4 regions of the Pseudoalteromonas sp. SR44-2 genome follow, and region 1 is predicted to be linked to each of the others. Evidence: predicted binding sites of a transcription regulator. Region 1 holds the regulator's gene; each other region holds the start of a gene.
The links. The regulator sigma-54, encoded in region 1, starts transcription at its own class of promoters, with help from an activator protein. The targets are predictions, from matches to a motif close to GTTGGCACGNNNNTNGNNT.
Positions count from the first base shown of each region.

Region 2: the regulator sigma-54 is predicted to act here: its motif matches at 1,860-1,878, upstream of H5115_RS04945 (DUF2726 domain-containing protein).
Region 3: the regulator sigma-54 is predicted to act here: its motif matches at 3,000-3,018, upstream of H5115_RS19005 (TorF family putative porin).
Region 4: the regulator sigma-54 is predicted to act here: its motif matches at 1,833-1,851, upstream of H5115_RS03590 (EF-hand domain-containing protein).

Region 1 is NZ_JACJDW010000008.1:35,132-39,951, forward strand. Features, by position in the region: gene H5115_RS06765 (HPr family phosphocarrier protein) at 1-199, opposite strand, end outside; gene rapZ (RNase adapter RapZ) at 242-1,087, opposite strand; gene ptsN (PTS IIA-like nitrogen regulatory protein PtsN) at 1,106-1,558, opposite strand; gene hpf (ribosome hibernation promoting factor) at 1,563-1,850, opposite strand; gene H5115_RS06785 (RNA polymerase factor sigma-54) at 1,877-3,376, opposite strand; gene lptB (LPS export ABC transporter ATP-binding protein) at 3,446-4,171, opposite strand; gene lptA (lipopolysaccharide transport periplasmic protein LptA) at 4,168-4,713, opposite strand; gene lptC (LPS export ABC transporter periplasmic protein LptC) at 4,703-4,820, opposite strand, start outside.
Region 2 is NZ_JACJDW010000005.1:171,643-176,462, forward strand. Features, by position in the region: gene arcB (aerobic respiration two-component sensor histidine kinase ArcB) at 1-649, opposite strand, end outside; gene folE2 (GTP cyclohydrolase FolE2) at 881-1,801, shown strand; gene H5115_RS04945 (DUF2726 domain-containing protein) at 1,918-2,517, shown strand; gene mtnN (5'-methylthioadenosine/S-adenosylhomocysteine nucleosidase) at 2,640-3,347, shown strand; gene H5115_RS04955 (regulatory signaling modulator protein AmpE) at 3,348-4,292, shown strand; gene tyrS (tyrosine--tRNA ligase) at 4,356-4,820, opposite strand, start outside.
Region 3 is NZ_JACJDW010000051.1:2,227-7,046, reverse strand. Features, by position in the region: gene H5115_RS19025 (AsmA family protein) at 1-660, opposite strand, end outside; gene H5115_RS19020 (hypothetical protein) at 893-1,312, shown strand; gene H5115_RS19015 (helix-turn-helix transcriptional regulator) at 1,321-1,521, shown strand; gene H5115_RS19010 (hypothetical protein) at 1,677-2,840, shown strand; gene H5115_RS19005 (TorF family putative porin) at 3,117-3,803, shown strand; gene H5115_RS19000 (Bor/Iss family lipoprotein) at 3,858-4,193, opposite strand; gene H5115_RS18995 (Bor family protein) at 4,190-4,501, opposite strand; gene H5115_RS18990 (M1 family metallopeptidase) at 4,685-4,820, opposite strand, start outside.
Region 4 is NZ_JACJDW010000004.1:41,668-46,487, reverse strand. Features, by position in the region: gene H5115_RS03600 (hypothetical protein) at 1-97, opposite strand, end outside; gene H5115_RS03595 (sensor histidine kinase KdpD) at 99-1,556, opposite strand; gene H5115_RS03590 (EF-hand domain-containing protein) at 1,887-2,120, shown strand; gene H5115_RS03585 (hypothetical protein) at 2,145-2,372, shown strand; gene H5115_RS03580 (EF-hand domain-containing protein) at 2,559-2,795, shown strand; gene H5115_RS03575 (EF-hand domain-containing protein) at 2,805-3,041, shown strand; gene H5115_RS03570 (amidohydrolase) at 3,174-4,820, shown strand, end outside.

The DNA.
Region 1 (4,820 bases):
TACAAACAACTTTAACTTCTTTTCCTTGGCTACTTTCAAGTAACATTAGTGCAAGTACGCTATCGCCTGCTGCTTCTTTGTCATCTTGGAATAATGTGATTGTCGCATCAAATTGTACTGCTAATTGCGCAAGCACAGTAGCTGCTCTGGCGTGCAAGCCTAATTTGTTTTTTATTAAAAAGGTATCTTCACAATGCATAACTTACTCTACCTAAGCTGAACAGGTGATTATTCAGCTATATTATTTTTCTTGCTCGCGATGGCGAATTTTTACATTGGGATGTGTCATTGCAAAACTTTCACCGATAGTTTGCGCTAAATACACAGAGCGATGTTGCCCGCCTGTACACCCAATAGCAATGGTTAAATAACTGCGGTTATTTCGTTCTAAATGCGGTAACCACGTTTGCACAAATGTTTGAATTTGCCATGTGAATTTTTGCACTATGCTGTGATTAGCTAAATAGTCTTTAACCAGTTGATCTAACCCATTTAAAGGCTTCAACTCAGGTTCCCAGTGTGGATTTGGTAAAAAGCGTGCATCAAATACGTAGTCTGCTTCTTTTGGTATACCGTGTTTAAAACCAAATGATTCAAATGTGACAATCAGTTGCTTATCTTTTTTACCTAAAATCTTTTCACGAATAGATTCAGCGAGTTGATGAACACTTAAATCAGTCGTATCTATCATAAAGTCGGCGCGAGTGGTTAATACATCAAGTAATTCTTTTTCTTTTTTGATGGCTAAATCAAGGGGCAACGAGTCTATTGATAGTGGGTGTAATCTGCGTGTTTCAGAAAAGCGTTTGATCAATGTCTGATCGTCGCTATCTAAATAAAACAACGTAGGGTTTGCAAAGCCAGGCAAGTATTCAAGAATATCGTTAAATTCATCTTGTTCTTTAGGGATGTTGCGCACATCTATGCTAACAGCAATTTTATCGTAGCTATCAGATACACTGCGAACTAATGAAGGTAGTAGGTTTACTGGAATATTATCTACGCAATAATAACCTAAATCTTCTACAACGCGCAAAGCAACCGACTTTCCAGAACCAGAACGGCCGCTTATGATAATTAACTCCATTTAACACCCTTTATAAAACTATGATTGATCGACAATAACTTGGTAAAGCTCAGTATCAGATTTTGCACTGCGTAACTGTTTACAAAAATCTTTGTTGTTTAGTTTATCAGCAATGGTTGCTAGAGTCTTTAAGTGCTGCTGGTTATCGCCATCTGGTACGATGAGTGCGACAAAAATATCAACAGGGCGATTATCGATTGCATCAAAGTTTATTGGAGTTTCGCTAACGAGCACTAAAGCCAAAGGCTCTTCTGCACCGCTCATTCTTCCATGAGGAATAGCAATGCCACGCCCTATACCTGTACTACCTAATTTCTCTCTGCTCATTAAAGCATTAAGAATATCTTGTTGCGGTAAATACGGAAGTTTGTCGTGAGCAAGTTCGCTAATGAACTCTAAAATTCTTTTTTTGCTATTAAAAAGGACCGCAGCTTTGCTGCAGTCCTGGCATATAAGTGAACTTAATTTCATCATATTAGTGTCGAGCAAGCTTCTCTTTGTGTTTGATTACTTGGCGATCGAGCTTGTCGATCAACGAGTCAATAGCGGCATACATATCTTGATGTTCTGTAGAGGCAAATAGCTCAGCACCGCTTACGTGTATTGTGGCTTCTGCTTTTTGATTTAACTTTTCTACATCGAGAATGACATGAACATTATTAATATGATCAGAGTGTCTTTCAAGCTTCGCAAATTTAGTATTAATATAGTCTCTTAGTGAATCGGTTAATTCTACGTGACGACCAGTTAAGTTTAGTTGCATAAGCATTACCCTTTTAGTTTAGCGTCTTAAATCAGACTTTTACGCTGATTTGACGGTGGAATAGCAAGAGATTCGCGGTATTTTGCGATTGTACGTCTCGCTACTTTAATTCCTTGCTCAGCCAATATATCCGCTATTTTGCTATCACTCAATGGTTTTGCTGAGTTTTCTGCTGCGATTAATTTTCGGATAAGCGCACGTATTGCTGTAGATGAACATTCACCACCGTTTTCAGTACTTACATGGCTTGAGAAAAAATATTTAAGCTCAAATATACCACGGGGTGTATGCATGTACTTTTGAGTAGTCACACGCGAAATTGTCGATTCGTGCATTTCTACCATTTCAGCGACATCATTTAAAACCATTGGTTTCATGGCTTCAGGGCCATGTTCAAAAAAGCCTTGTTGTTGCTTAACAATACAATTAGTAACTTTTAATAGCGTGTCGTTTCTACTTTCTAAGCTTTTAATAAACCATTTAGCTTCTTGTAAATGTGAGCGAATAAACTGGCTGTCGCCACTTGATTTTACAGTGCGAGACATTGCCGCGTATTGGCTATTAACACGAATTTTAGGCATGCTATCTGGGTTTAATTCGACAACCCAGCGGCCTTTAATTTTTTTAACTGACACATCAGGAACAACATACTCAGATTCTTCCCTTACAATAGTATCTGCAGGTTTTGGGTTGAGAGTATGTATTAGTGTCATCACTTCTTTAAGCTCTTCTTCTTTAAGCTTAGTTTTTTTCATTAATGTACGATAGTCGCGAGCTGCTAATAGATCAATATGCTCGGTTAAAATCATTTTCGTTTCATTAATGTAAGGTGTTTCTTTATCAAATTGATTAAGCTGAATACACAAACACTCTTGTAAACTACGTGCAGCAATACCAACAGGATCAAACAGTTGGATGCGTTTTAATACCGCTTCAATTTCATCAAGTTCGACTTCGTTATCATCTTCGTTTTCTTGATTAAAGCTTTCTAAAATCTCTTCGCAGCTTAATGTTAAAATACCTGAATCATCGACGGCCTCTACAATCGCAATAGCGATGGCTTCATCGGTAGGGCTAAATGGCGTTAGTTGTAATTGCCACATTAAATACTCATGCAGCGTTTCAGTAGAGGCGCCTTGGTATATTGATTCGTCTTCAGGCATTGGACCTGATGAGGCTGCAGGAGCGGCACTCATGTACTCATCCCAACTGACATCCATAGCCATGTCGTCACTTAGCGTGTCTTTTGCAAGTGCTTCACCAGTATCTTGTTCATATTCGCTCGGAGCATCATCAGCAGATGCGCTAACAGTTATGTCATCGGTATCAGCTTTTTGCTCGTTTTTACCAGCAGCGTCTTCAGAATAGTCTGCCTCTTCAACCTCTAATAGTGGATTACTGTCGAGAGCTTCTTGTATTTCTTGCTGGAGATCCAATGTACTGAGTTGCAACAAACGAATAGCTTGTTGCAGCTGTGGAGTCATTGTAAGTTGCTGGCCCATGCGCAGCTGTAGTGATTGCCTCATGTATCTCTAACAATCCTTTTATGTTGTTATAATTAATACTAGCAGATGCTTAAAGACATGGCGTAAATGTTACAGCCTAAATTGCTCGCCTAAATAAACATCGCGTACTGTTTTATCATTTAATACGTGTTCTGGAGTACCTGATGCAATCAGCTCCCCATGAGAAACAATGTAGGCTTTTTCGCAAACATCAAGGGTCTCTCTTACGTTATGGTCGGTAATTAATACTCCAATCCCACGATTTTTAAGATGTTCTATTATTTTCTTTATATCTAATACCGAAATAGGGTCAACACCGGCAAACGGTTCATCCAGTAATATAAATTTAGGATCTGCTGCCAGCGCTCGTGCTATTTCTACACGACGACGTTCTCCACCCGATAATGCCATACCTTGGCTATCACGAATGTGTTGTATGCTAAATTCATCTAATAAGTTATTGAGCGTGTCTTCTCTGGCTTGTTTATTTAGTTCTTTGCGCGTTTCTAAAATGGCCATTAAGTTTTGATAAACAGTCAGCTTTCTAAAAATTGATGACTCTTGCGGTAAGTAGCCTATGCCTAATCTAGCACGACTATGCATAGGTAAAAGAGTAATATCGTTATCATCAATAGATATTTTACCTTTGTCGCTAGGAACAAGCCCTACAATCATATAAAAAGTCGTTGTTTTACCAGCACCGTTAGGGCCAAGTAAGCCAACTATACTGCCAGCTTGTACTTCAAGGCCGACGTTTTTTACAACTTCACGACCTTTATAGCTTTTTGCCAATAGTTCTGCTTTTAATGTGCTCATGGTTGACCTTTATCGCCTTTTTTACTTTTTTTAGTTTCGATCGGTACTAAAATTGTGTGAACGCGGTCAGTTGAGTTTTCATCTTTTTCGGCACTGATGAGCTGCTGCTCTATGTCGTAGGTAATGCTTTTAGCATTTATTTTTTGTCCGGCTTGCGATACTTGTGCATTACCAACAAGCGTTAAAAAACGCTTAGATACATCATAACGTACTTCATCAGCACTGGCGCTCATAGTCGTGCCGTCTGATTGCTTTTCTTCAAAGTGCGCAGGGCTACCTGTGGCAATTAATAATTGTTTATTATCACCAAGTTCATCACGTTTGTGTACTTCTAGGCGATCGGCTGTAATGCGGCGATTACCGTGAATAATCTCAACGTTTTTCTCAAAAATACCCACATTAGCTTTTAATTGACCTTCTTGCTTGTCGGCACTTATTGAAATTTGATTGGCAGCAGGTTGCGTGTTTTGCTCTGCAGCACTACTATTAAACGCTAGTATAAGTGTAGGAATTATAAGTGATTTTAATATTTTATTGGTCATAATATATGGTTCGCGTATGGTTAATTAGTTTTATCACTTCGGTTTTTAAGTCGGCTTCTAGGCCTTTACCGGTGATTTTTAAATTGGGTCCAGTGATAATGACGGGT
Region 2 (4,820 bases), on a different contig from region 1:
TTTGCTCTACCTCTTTATCGGTTTTCAAAACTTCAGATAAAAAGTGACTAGGAAATATTTGCTCAACCGTTTTGCCAATTAGTTCGCTACTTGATTTGCCCATTACTTCTTCAAACATTTTATTACAACCAGCAAACACGCCATTATTATCGCGGTAATAAAACAAATCAGGAGATGAATCTACTATTGAGCGCTGCAGCATGCTTTGTTGAGCAAGTTCTTGTTGTGTTTTTTTACGCTCAGCAATTTCTCGTCGTAACTCTTCAATAGCGCGATGCTTGGCATGAAATGCCATTTTACGCTCATCAATTTCGATATTTAGACGATTAATGTTATCTTTTAGGGTTTGATTTAAAAGCTTTTCTTGCTTGGTGGCGCTATCTAAATAAGCATATGAGGCATCTAGTTGACGAATTGAATTAAGCAACACACTTATAATTAAAGGGGAAACTACAGCCGTAAAAAATACCACGGCTAAAATATCAACCAGGTGTAATTCGCCTATCGCCACATAATAAAACATGCTCGATAAAATAAGAGATACAGTTAAAAATAAAGTGTAACAAATAGCAGCGGTTTTAAATTCACCAAATCGCGTTATTGAGCTGGAAAGTACCCGAGCCCAAGGGCTCAAAGAATAATCGGTCATACGTAATTTTATCTCTTAGCTGTGTACTTAATATAAAGAAGGCAATGCACATGTATAAACATACCATTTTCCCAGATTTTAGCATTTTTCTCCTACCACTACTCACGTTGTGCGATAAAAACAGAATTTTTCATGTTTGATTTAGCTCATCTATTAAACTCATCATTTCAGCAATAAATTATTTAGTGTAAAATGCCTCGCTTTATTATCCCCAAAATACGAGTAGCGCACATGCAAACCAATATGCCAGATATAGCAGACACTGCACCCGCTTTACAAACAGGTAAATTAGACTGGGTTGGCATGGGCGAAATAGAACTGCCATTTATTTTTGAATCTCGATACTTATCTCCAGTTACAGTAAACGCCAAAGCTCGTGCATTTGTAAATTTACATAAAGAAGATGCCAAAGGCATTCATATGTCACGTCTATTTTTAGCACTTGACCTGCTTTCAACCGAGCAGCAAGTCAACCCACAAACAATAGCGCAGGCACTCGATACCTTTATAACTAGCCACGAAGGGCTGAGCGATAAAGCGCAAATTGAATTTAAATTTGAATTACCGCTACGCCGTAAGTCACTATTAAGTGGTAAAGCGGGCTGGAAAAGCTACCCAGTTGTACTTACCAGTACAATTGAAAATAACGTTATTAGCTACGAGCTAACCGTAGATGTTACTTATTCTTCAACGTGCCCATGCTCTGCTGCACTTGCGCGACAGCTTATACAAAACGCGTTTAACGAAAAGTTTAACCAAGAAACGTTAAGCCAAAAAGATGTGCACGAATGGCTAGGCACTACACAAGGCATTGTAGCTACTCCACACTCGCAGCGCTCTATTGCCAACGTAAAAGTAAAGCTTGATAGCAACATTCAAGAATTTGACGTAGTTACGCTAATTAATACCCTTGAAGCTGAGCTTAAAACACCAGTACAAGCAGCAGTAAAACGTGAAGACGAGCAAGAATTTGCCCGTTTGAATGGTCAAAACCTTATGTTTTGTGAAGATGCAGCGCGTAAAATTAAAGCATTGCTCGAGGCAAACAATTACAGTGATTATTGGCTGCAAATAAACCACTACGAATCACTGCATGCACACGATGCTGTCGCTATTGCGGTAAAAGGTATTAAAGGAGGCTACAAAGCTTAATCGCTATGTAGCTATTACTTGTAAAACCAGTCGGTAATTATTTTATAACCCATACTTTTTAGGCACGTAAATTGCTTTGTTTGAGCAGTGTCAATTTGTTGTTATGGAGTTACCGTATGGAATTCGCTTTATTATTAATCCTAGTATTAGTTGTCGGGGCCTCTGTTGTTGCGTCAAAATTTAATGACGATGGCGGAAATCCGTATCCTTTTACTCGCAAACAAACTGTTTTTACGCAGGTTGAAGGCGCTTTTTTAAATCTTCTCGAGCGTGCTGTAGGCGATCAGTACAAAATAGTCAGCCGTGTTAAATTAATCGACGTTATTGATTGTAAGCAGGGCCTTTCAGTAAAGTCTAAACGTGCTGCTTTAGCTAAAGCTAAAAATAAGCAACTCGACTTTGTTTTAATCGACAAAGAAAAACTAACAATCATTGCTGCTGTTGACCTAGTTAACAATGCCAACAAAGATGGCCACAAAGCTCAACGCGACTGGTTTGTAAACGGTGCACTAGAGTCTGCGGGCATTCCACATATTCGTATGAAAGTTAAATCGGGCTACCGTCCTTCTGAAGTACGCGATGCAATTATGTTTAAACTTGGTAAGCAGCCTGCAGCAACACAAACTCAGCGCCCTGTTCGTAATCGCTCACATAAGCCAGCGGTACTTTCACCTTCTCAAGCTAAAGCGCAAACCACCGCGTTAGCTGAAATTTAAAAAACGAATTAAATACTCTCCTAAAAAGTATTTAAAGCGAGCTCATAAACAAGCTCGCTTTTTTGTTTTTTATTGCTAACTTCACGTATAATCAAGTGATTCAAACTCAGGAATTAAACTTTATGAATGTTGGTATTATTGGCGCAATGGAGCCAGAAGTTAAAATTTTACGTGAAGCTATGCAAAACCCACAAATTTTAACTAAAGCAGGTTTCACTTTTTATACTGGCGAGTTGGCTGGTAACACGGTGACACTTGTTCAATCTGGTATTGGTAAAGTCGCATCAACTATTGCAACTACCTTACTGATCGATAACTTCAAACCTGATTGCATAATTAACACAGGCTCAGCCGGTGGATTCGATCCTTCTCTTAGTGTAGGCGATGTAGTAATTTCGTCAGAAGTACGTCACCACGATGTAGACGTAACTGCTTTTGGCTACGAAATTGGCCAAGTACCACAAATGCCGGCAGGCTTTGCAGCACACCCTAAATTAGTTGAAGCAGCACAGCAAACTATCGAACAAATCAGTGATGTTAAAACACTCGTTGGCTTAATTTGTACTGGTGACACATTTATGTGTGACCCTATACGCATTGATAAAGCACGTAGTGATTTTCCTACAATGCTTGCTGTTGAAATGGAAGGCGCTTCAATTGCACAAACGTGTTTTACGCTAAACACACCATTTGTCGTAATTCGCTCAATGTCTGATATTGCTGGTAAAGAGTCACCACAATCATTTGAAGAATACCTAGAAACAGCATCAATCAACTCATCTAAAATGGTTGTTGCACTTTTAGAAAAGCTTACAGCAGTATCTCTGTAAATGCTTAGCAATATTGTTCAAAATCACTTGGACTTTATTGCCTTTATACTAGCGCTCCTTGCTGAGCGCTTTATTCCCCTTATTAGCTGGTATCATCCTAATACGGCGTTAAATGCTGTTTTTAGTGCTATTGGCAAACGTATATACAAAAGCAAAGAACCTAAAAGCTATCAATATTTGGCAGCTATCCTCGCAAGCTCACTTATTTTAAGTGTTATTCTAATTATTGTAGTGTTACTACTCGAGTTTGCTTTTTATCCTGAATTACTCGCTGGCCTTATTTTATATTTATGCCTAGAAAGTAAGAGCATTGATAAAAAAGCACTTCGCATTGCAAAGCTAACTAAACAAAATCAAAAATCCACAGCGCGCGAATTACTAAAGCCACTGCTTGCCCGTGAAGTTAATAGACTTTCATCAGCTGGTATTATCAAAGCATTAATTGAGAGTTTAATACTGCGCACCGCTCGATACTATTTCGTAGTCATATTTATATTTTTAGCATTTGGTCCTATTGCTGCCCTTGCCTATCGGTTACTTACCTTAATACAACAAGCATGGCGTAGTGATATCCCCCCAAATAGTTACTTTTTAAAACCGCTTAAAACACTCTTGTTTATTATTGAATATATTCCGATGCGCTTACTCGCTTTAACTATTGCAGCAAGTCGAGCAAGCAAACAAAGCATGCATTTTATAAAGCATTATGGCAGGCATTTTTATCAAACAAATACAGGCTGGCTCTTAAGCACATGTTCTGCATCACTTGGCGTGCAGCTGGGCGGGCCTGCAGTTTATTTAGGTACTCGCTTTAATAAAATGCGTATTGGTACTGATAGACTACCTACACCCGAGGATGTACCTGTAATAATTAATAGGTTAAATCAGGCCCGTGTATTTTGGTTGTTAGTAATAGCTAGCATTGAAATATTAAAATTGATTTAAAGGGCTCAAAATACGAGCACAAAAAAACCAGCCGAGGCTGGTTTTTTAGTTTTTAAACTGTGCTTAAGCTACAGTGATGTTTGCAAACTTACGTTTACCTACTTGGTAAATAGCCGTTGTGCCTTTTGCTATTTCAAGTTTGGTATCAGTGATTTTATCTTCACCGTTGAGTTTAACTGCACCTTGCTTAATCATACGCATTGCTTCTGATGTACTTACTACTAAATTTGCTTCTTTAAGCAAGTTAGCAATTAAAATAGTATCTTCTGCAATAGTGATTGTTAGCTCTGGGATTTCATCTGGTAACGCTTTTTTCTGAAAACGCTGAATAAAATCATCATGTGCACCTTGTGCATCAGCTTCACTATGAAAACGAGCAATTAGCTCTTTAGCTAGTTCAATTTTAATATCGCGCGGATTCGTACCTTGCTCAACACGTTCTTTTTGAGCTGCAATTTCTTCAATAGAAAGCGCACTTAATAAGTCGTAGTAACGCCACATTAGCACATCACTAATTGACATTATTTT
Region 3 (4,820 bases), on a different contig from region 1:
AATTGCTTTAGCAGGAGTATCTAATTTTATATCAAGATCAAAACGCTCTTGCATATAAGTAATACCCCCTTTTACTTCTAATGTTTTACGAAGTGAAGGAAGTAAAATAGCGAGTTCTAAATCGCTAATTTGTTGTTTGGCACCTGTTTGACCATCTAGATAAGTAAATGTGCCGCCATAAATAGCAACCTCACCTAACTCAATATCAAAGTTATCTGGAAGCTTTATCGCTTCACCTGATTGGCTCTGCTCTTTTGGTTGCTCTGCAACTGCATCAAACAACTGCCAATTGGCTTTACCATTTTTGTCGGTTTCTAATAGAATATTTGGTTCGTTTATAACAAACTTATCTAATTTAAACTCACCACCAAATAATGAAAACCAAGGTATGTGTACAGCAAGCTGTTTCATACTCGCCATATCGGCGCGCGAACCTGATTCCATATTTGCAAAATGCACGTCGTTAAGTTCTAACTTTAATGCAGGGAATACGCTAAGTGTTTTATCACCTTTAATGGTAAGAGTGCGCCCAGTTGTTTGTTCTACCTGTTCTGAAACTTTGTTAAAAATAGTATCAGTAGGGATTAGAAACGGTGCGGCAACAATTAGTGCTATACATAGTAAAAGTATTACACCTACAATTTTAAGTAAGGTTTTCATGATCGTCCTTTCAAACGTGCAAATAATGTTCTTATCATAGCGAGTGTTAGCCTTAAAATCATTGTCGTTCTGATAAAAAAGCTTTTTATTAGATATTACATTCCCATCCTGAATCGCCCCTGAAACAATTTGATACCTTTAGGTTACAAATAAACATTGACCCGGTGAAACCTTAAGGTTACATTGATACCTACAGGTTACATATTGTAAAAATTTTAAAAGGAAATGAGCTATGTCTAATTACGATATTAAAAGTGAAGAAAAATTTATGGGCCAAAATGCATGGTTTTCATTATTCATGGGGGTCACTTTATTAATCATTAGTGTTTACCCAATGCTTAATCAAACATCAGCCCCACTATTGTTTTTAGGAACTGCTGCTTTTTTAGGTTCATTCTTTATGTTTGTGATCAGAGGCGGGTTTACATGGAGAATGAAATACCACCTTACATATAAAGATGAGTATTTAAATACCATCGACACTATTGCCTATAAACATGTCGTGCTTGGCTTACTTTTTAGTATGGGTGGCGTGTACTTACTCTCCGATACTCTTGCTTTAGAAGTATCTCACAGCATGATGGCTACATTTTACATTGCTGTAATGAGTTTAATATACGGCGTATCAATTCTTTGGCAAAGCAAAGATTAGGAGCAAAAGTGCAAAATAAAATTGCAAAATACCGCAAAGAAGCAGGCCTTTCTCAACAAGACTTGGCTGATCTAATTGCGGTTTCACGTAAGACTATTAGTACAGTAGAAACGGCACGATTTACCCCTTCGGTAATAATTGCTCTAAAAATAGCAAAGCATTTTAATACCTCAGTTGAAAGTCTCTTTGTACTAGATAAAAATGATTGATACATGTTAAAACGTTGGCCTCATTCTATTAGCAAAAACGCCGATTTAGCTACTTCAATTACAACGTATGGAGGACAGCGCTGTTGTTATTAGCGTAATTGCGCTAAAATAGACCAGCAAAAAAATATATATCTAAACCGGAGATTCTACAAGGCATGAAAAAACTGCTAATTTCACCGTCAAAAATGACGCTAGGCGAACAAGAAAATCAAATCTATCAGAACATTCTGAAGCAATCTTCAGAATTAAGCCTTAACCTTATGGCCGTGAAAGTAGAAAACCACCCTGATGATTTTTTACCTTGGTGTTACGAATTGCTAAGTGCAAGCAGAGATCGTATGAACTACGATTTACTAGAGCCGCAGCAATTACCAGTACTTAAGAAGCTACACGATCAGCTTATTTCAGCTATCAGCTTTTTACAGGTTAAAACTTTACGTATTGCTCCATGGCCTGTAGTAAGTGTATTTGTAGAACAACACAAAGACGTTATTGCTCTTGATGAACAGCTTCGCTTAGTAGACTACATTAAAAGCATTCGTGAACAATCTCTTAAAGATATGATTCCTGAAGATTTACTTGCGTTTAGCGGTAAGCACATGGCATCACTTGATCCAAGCACATACAACTTTGACGTTGAATGGTTTGCATCAACAAAAAGTGCGAAGAGCTTTCATCAAATGCTTGGCGATTTACCAGGTGCCTTTGACGATGCACTAGTAAATATTCCACTTGAAGGTGACATTACTCAATACGAATATCAACAATTTGTTGCTGCTTATTCAAAAATATTCACCGACAATAATGAAAAACCAACACTTGCGCCTGCAACACGACTGCTTGCAATGCGTCGCCCTGATATATTTACTCCGATCACAAACAATCGATTAGATGCATTATGCGGTGCCCTTGGTGTTTCTAAACTAAAAAATAGTGATTTTGAGCGTTACTGGCAAGATATTGTAAAAGGTATTCAAGCTATGTCATGGTACAAAATGGCTAAACCTAGTAATGAGTTAGAAGAACAATTAGTTGCTATTAAAGCACTAATCCCATGTTTCTTTCACTATGCTGATGCAAAAACACCAGATAACTCTAACTACATCAAACTGTTAAGTAAGCCTAAACGAACTACAACTACGACAGGTAAAACTCAGCGTAGAGGTAAAGAGTCTGCAGAAATTTTGGTAGACCGCGCACTTGCTGCTGACGATATTCCTGAGCACATTCGCAGTAAGCGCGATTCAATTGTGAGTGAAGTTCAAAAAGGTCGTAGTGTAAACGAAACAATTAGCCTTATGCGCACTATATTTGGCTAAAAACTTCTAATTTAGCCGTACTTTTATGGTGCGGCTAGGTTAATTTATGCACCAGCAGTGTGCGCAACATCTTCCTACATACCATATCTCTTCTCAATCTATAAAATACAAGCTCATGTTTTTAATGTATAAAAATAATTTTTAATAAAAAACAATGAAGCTGGCACATACAGTGCAATTATCTCGTTAGTTAAACAATAAAAAGCCGTCAGCCTAAAGGTTCCGAATACATAATAAAAACCTTGGCGAGCAAAAATCATATAACGGGAAATGGACATGCTAAAACTAAAAAAAACCATCGCTATAAGTGCTATAGCATTAATGGGCGCAACATCTTTAACATCAACAGCCGTACATGCTGAAGTAACAGCAAACGCAGCGGCAACATCAAACTACTTATGGCGTGGTCAAGAGCAAACTGGGGGAGATGCAGCTATTTCAGGCGGTATTGATTACGCCAATGAATCGGGCTTTTATGCAGGTACTTGGGCTTCAAATGCATCGTGGGCAGATGAAATGACCTATGAGCTTGATTTATATGCAGGCTTTGGTGGCGACATTAACGAAAGCGTTAGCTACGATGTTGGCTATATTTATTACGCTTACCCAGATGCCGCTTCTGAAGCTGACGCAGATTTCTCTGAAATTTACGGTAGCATCAGTGTTGAAGGCTTTACATTTGGTGCTTCAGTACTTGCAACATCAGCTGCAAGTGGTGATGGTACAGACTTTGGTGATTCACTTTACCTGACAGCTGACTACGGTTTTGCTGTTGGCAGTAACGGCACTGAAATGGCACTTCACTTAGGGCACTACTCTGGTGACTTTATTGGCGATGATAATATCTTAGATTATGGTGTATCAATTTCGAAAGATGGGTTCACTTTTGGTTTATCTGATACAGATATGGATGACTCAGATATTAAAGCTTACGTTGCTTATTCTGTAGACTTTAATTTATAAGAAAGAATGTGTTACTTGCTGCGACACGAAGGGCCTTTTGGCCCTTTTCTCGTTTTATAGCTGTTTTGCTTTAAATGGTACCTTATTACATTGTACTGCGACAGTTTTAGGGTACCAAGCTGGGCCAATTTGATTCACAACCACCTCAGCTAAACTATTAGTAAACGATTTATACGTATGAACGCTTTGCCACTCCCCTTGTGGGCAATGTTTTGTTAAATCTAACGGCTCTGATCCCTCGTACAACGCAAGTGCAAAATTATGATGCCACTGTGAGCTTTTTAGCGCTTTATTGCTTACTTTGCTCTGCATACCGTTATCAAAGTAAATATTTGTACACCCCGTTAAAATAATCAGTGTGCAACCGGCTGCAAATAGCTTGATGCTCATAATGTCTCCCCTAGTACTTGCTCTTGGCACCACACTTTAATGGTATGGGGCGAGTATATTCCAAGCGTAATTAAACTCAGCGCTCCATCACTAAACGTTTGTTGTGACTGCATTTGAATAACGGGTGTATTTGAACATATTTGTTTTACGTCTACCCGCTGCTCACCCACTAATCCCCATAAATAAAATGGGCGGCTATCTTCGTAATTAGCTTGGCTCGTTATTTTTGCTGTTGCTTGTGGCTGAATGGTTACCGCAGAACAAGCACTGAGGCTTAATGCTATCGCCCCTATTATTAATGGCTTCATACTCTTCCTTATAAACTAAATATCAGTAAGGTAACTTTATAAGAGAACATAAAATATTAGCGTAAAAAGCTGTGGGGAATATGTAGAAACGCTATGAAGTTTTATACAGTTTATTACACATAAAGGCCGCATAAATGCGGCCTTTAAAGTAGTCAGTTTAAGTGCTTAGTAAATAAATAGACTTTAAAACTTAGCTAAGTTGTTTTTACTGTCTTTATCGACCAGCTTAATGTAAGGATCAACCCCTGCAAATAATGGTTTTTCTTTTACTTTTAGCTCAATAGTATTGGTACCAGATACTATTTGATGCTTTTGCGAG
Region 4 (4,820 bases), on a different contig from region 1:
TTGACACACGCTCTTCTTGCCCATTATTAATTTCACAACCTGATATAACCATGCTGCTACTGAGCACACATAAAATAGCGATTAAACGCAAGCGCATGTTAATTAACTCCTAGATTTTTTGTTATGGGAATTTTAATTGAAAACCGGCAACCATGTGGCTCGTTATGCTCAACACTAAGTGTACCTCTTAGCTGTTCAACAGACTCTTTTACAATAGTTAAACCCAGCCCACTGCCTTGCAGCGTAACATTTTTACTGTGTTTACCTTGATAAAATGCGCTGAAAATTTGAGTTTTTTCTTGCTCTTTAATACCGCACCCTTTATCAATCACAACGATACAAAGCTGGTTTTGCTCAAGCGCTAAATTAATAGTAACGCTTTGCTTATCTTCTGAAAATTTTAAGCCATTTGAAATAAGCTGAATTAAAATCATCTCAATAAGCTCACTAGGTAAAGCAAGCGGTTTGTTAGGTAAAGTATTTTGCCACTGCAGAGCTTGCTGACGCGCAGTTAAGCGATGCTCAAAATGGCTATTAATTTTATTAATAAGAAGACTAAATTCAACTTCGCTTAAGCTGTCTTTACTGGTGCGAATCGCATTATAACTCAGCAAACTGTCAATCATTGTACGAAGGCGCACCATAGATTGGCTAATAAGCTCAAGCACTGCTTTTTGCTCAGCGGTAATTGGACCTACTATTTCATCAGTTAATAAATCAGTGCCTTCAACCATTGAAGCAAGCGGCGTTTTTAGCTCATGAGTTACATGGCGTAAAAAAGTATCTTTTTGCTGCTCAAGCATATGAAGCTGTTCTTGTACCCATTGGAGCTTTTCTCCTAGCTCAACAAGCTCAGCTGAACCTTTCACAGATATTTTTTGCTGCCAATGCCCCTGCCCAAGCTTATCAATAACCGTAGTTAACCCTTTTAGCCGCCCACTTATGCGCCATAAAAAACCTCCCCCAACAATTAAAGTCAGTGGAATAAGTGCCACCAGCCAGTTTATAAATGACGCTTGCAGGCTTGTAAGCTCATTTTGGTTATTGGTAATTTGCGCTTCGTTTTTATCACGTAACCATAAAGTAAGCTCAGCAATTAAATCGCTCACTGGCACAAATAGCTCAGCTTGTTGTTGTTTTTGCTCAACGAGTTTTACATGCGCGGTTTGTAAGGTGGTATATAAGCGTTGCCATTGGTGGATATACTCTTTATTCGTGTTTACAAATTTGAGTTCATCAATGCTTTGTAGGGATGATTGCCATTTATCAACAATGAGCTTATCTAGCGATTCACTTTTTAATACCCAGTTTTGCCTAGTGGCGCGCTCAAGGCTGTTGAGCTCTTGTTTTAGAGTGTTAAACGATTTGGTAACTTGGTAGTTACTACTCACAATACTTTGAGTAACCGCTAATTGCTTATTAAGCGCATTTAAAAATACGATCACCACTATAGAAAGCGGAAGTAGCGAAAGCAGCATACTCATTGCAAATTGCCCAATTAAATTAGGCCGCCAGTTAAGCATTGCTTGGTATTTTTTAGCTATGGTTGCTGGCATTTCGTTTAGTCCTTTTAAGTTAAGCGCTCTATTATTAAGTGCTTACCTTATACACTAGCTGAACCAGCAATTATATTTAATACGATTAACAGCCAGCACTATAAAACAATGTGTCGCCAAATAGAGACAGCGTAACTCGTTGATTTTAATAAATTCCCTTTCAACCTCACTAAATAGTGTTGCAAAAGGCGCACAAAAATTACAATAAACCCAGTAAAAACTTCTCACTGGCTTAAAGCAAAAATAATAACCAATTGAAAAATAACAACAATTATTATTGGCACCATTTTTGTAATAGGAGTAATAACTTTAATCAATAAGGAAATAATTATGAACAAACGCATTTTAGTAATTTCATCATTACTGGCTTTAGGCTTTTTAGGCGCTAATGCACACGCAATGGACGTTCACGCGACTTTTAACGAACTTGATAAAGACAGTAACGGCACATTGAGTGAAGCCGAAGCAGGTGAAGATGCTGTGTTACACGAGAATTTTTCTCAAATTGATACTAATCAAGATGGGCAATTGTCGCTAGATGAATTCAAAAAATTTATTCAATAAACTCATTTAATAAGGAACGTGATTATGAAACAACTTATAGCCGCTTTTTCATTAATGTTTTTAGCAATTAGTGCCACCGTAATTGCATCGCCAACAAATGTGCGTTTTGCCCACTTAGATAAAGACATGGACGGACAAATATCCATTGCAGAAGCAAAGGAAGACAAGGAAGTAATGAGACAGTTTGCCGACTTAGATGAAGACGGTGATGAAAAAATCTCAAAAAAAGAATTTGAAAGCTTTAAACCTTGATGAGTAATTACTGATTAAGCTTTACTTAATCTTGTTATAGGTAAACTGGAATTAAAAGCATTTGCCATAATCCCTGAGGGAGTGTGTAAAAGGATTTAATGTTGGGAGTTAAATTACGGCAAGTGCTTTTTCCTTTTCACTTTATTTTAGCCACAAACTTTAAATACATCTTTTGGAAGGAACACCATGAAGATACTTCCCCTTATTATAAGCATCTTAATACTATTAAGCTTTGATGCCGCTGCACTTGATGTAAAGCAACGCTTTGATCACCTCGATAGCGACAAAAGTGGCTATTTAACGCATAACGAACTTGATCCCCAACCACAACTATTAAACACATTCGTAAAATGGGACAAAAACCAAGATAACCAAATTTCGTTAATCGAATTTAAAAATTACCTTACCAATAACCTCTACTGAGTATTTTTCATGAAAAAAACAAGCTATATAGCGCTTTTTGCGTTTAGTATTTTTAGCACATTAGGCTTTGCTGCAAGCAACACTGTTGCAGAGCAATTTGAAAAACTTGATAGAAACCAGGATGGTTTTTTAACACGTTCAGAAACCGCTGTAGACCCTGCTTTGTGGTCTCGGTTTTCAAGCTACGATCAAGACAAAGACGGCAAGCTAACGCTAAGTGAATACAGTTTATACGCTAGTAAATAAACCCTTTCAAAAGCTAGATATTTTATGTTCTAGCTTTACTGCTTTTTTCTTCATCATAATTTGTCTCACATATTGGTATTATAAAGTTGGGTTTGCTAGTGTTAACGCACTAACAATAAAAAATAATGCCTTATGTCGCTCAAAAAAATAATAAAACCACTCATACTAGCCAGCCTTTGCGCTAGTTCTAGTTACACTATTGCACAAACAAAAGTAATTTATAATGCCAACGGTTATACCCCTTTATATCAAGGTGAAGTACAGCAGTTTACTACCCTCGTTATTAAAAATGGCAAGGTAGTAAAACTAGGTAGCGATACACTTAAAGATAGCTACCCAGATGCCAAGCTAATTGACGCGCACGGTAATACCTTATTACCAGGCTTAATTGATGCTCATGGGCACGTTATTGGCCTTGGCGATAATTTATCGCAACTTGATGTACGCGGTGCAAAATCGGTTGATGAAGTAACGAGTAAACTAAAAGTATTTGCCGATAACAAACAAGGTTGGATTATAGGGCGAGGTTGGAACCAAGAGCTATGGCCTGATACACGCTTTCCTACGGCTAAAGATTTAGACAAAGTAGTTAACGATCGACCTGTGGTGCTTTCTCGAGTTGATAGCCACGCCATTTGGGTTAATTCAAAAGCGCTCGAACTTGCAGGTATTACCGCCCAAACAAAAGCACCTGAAGGCGGTGAGATAATTAAAGACGAATTTGGCAATCCTACGGGTATTTTTGTAGACAAAGCAGAATCGCTAATTACCCAACATATGCCAGCCCCTTCAAAACAAGATATAAGTGACTCACTAGATGCAGCTGGTAAACATCTATTAAGTTTAGGCATTACCTCTACTCACGATGCAGGTATTGATAAAACCACATGGGAGGTTTACAAAGAGCGCGGCGACCTTGGTAATTTACCACTACGTATTGTGGCAATGTTAAGTGGGGCAAGCCCTGATTTAGACACAATGTTAAAGGCAGGCCGGTACCACGACAAAAATGACTTTATGGAAATTCGCAGTGTTAAAGTTTATGCCGATGGCGCACTGGGCTCTCGTGGTGCAGCACTTATTGAAGAATATGCAGACAGACCTGGTCACCATGGTTTAATGCTTGAAACACAAGAGAAACTCGAAGCACTCTTTACACAAAGCTTTAAAAGCGGCTTTAGCGCAAATACTCACGCCATTGGCGACAAAGCAAATAAAGTAGTACTTGATGCCTATCAAAATGTGTTTAAAAAAACGGGCGGTATATTACTGCGAAACCGAATAGAGCACGCCCAAATTGTAACCCCTGATGATATCCCTCGCTTTAAAGCGTTAAAAATAATCCCTTCAATGCAGCCGGTGCATGCCACTTCTGATATGCATATGGCAGAGCAGCGTTTAACTGAAAAACAACTAAGCGGCGCCTACGCGTGGCAAACATTTTTACAGCAAGGTTCGGTGGTTGCGGCAGGCTCTGATTACCCTGTAGAGCTTGCAAATCCATTTGATGGTTTGTATTCAGCCATTACACGCATGGATCATAACAAACTACCGGAAAACGGCTGGCGCGCAAGTGAAGTACTAAGCCGCGAAGATGCATTACGTGCATTTACTCTTGGTGGCGCCTATGCAGCTCATCAAGAATTTAAGGTGGGTAGTTTAGAAAAAGGTAAATGGGCCGACTTTATTTTAATTGATAAAGACTACTTTAAAGTGCCTGTTGAGGAGATATACAAAACAAACGTACTGCAAACATGGGTAGCAGGAATAAAGCGATAC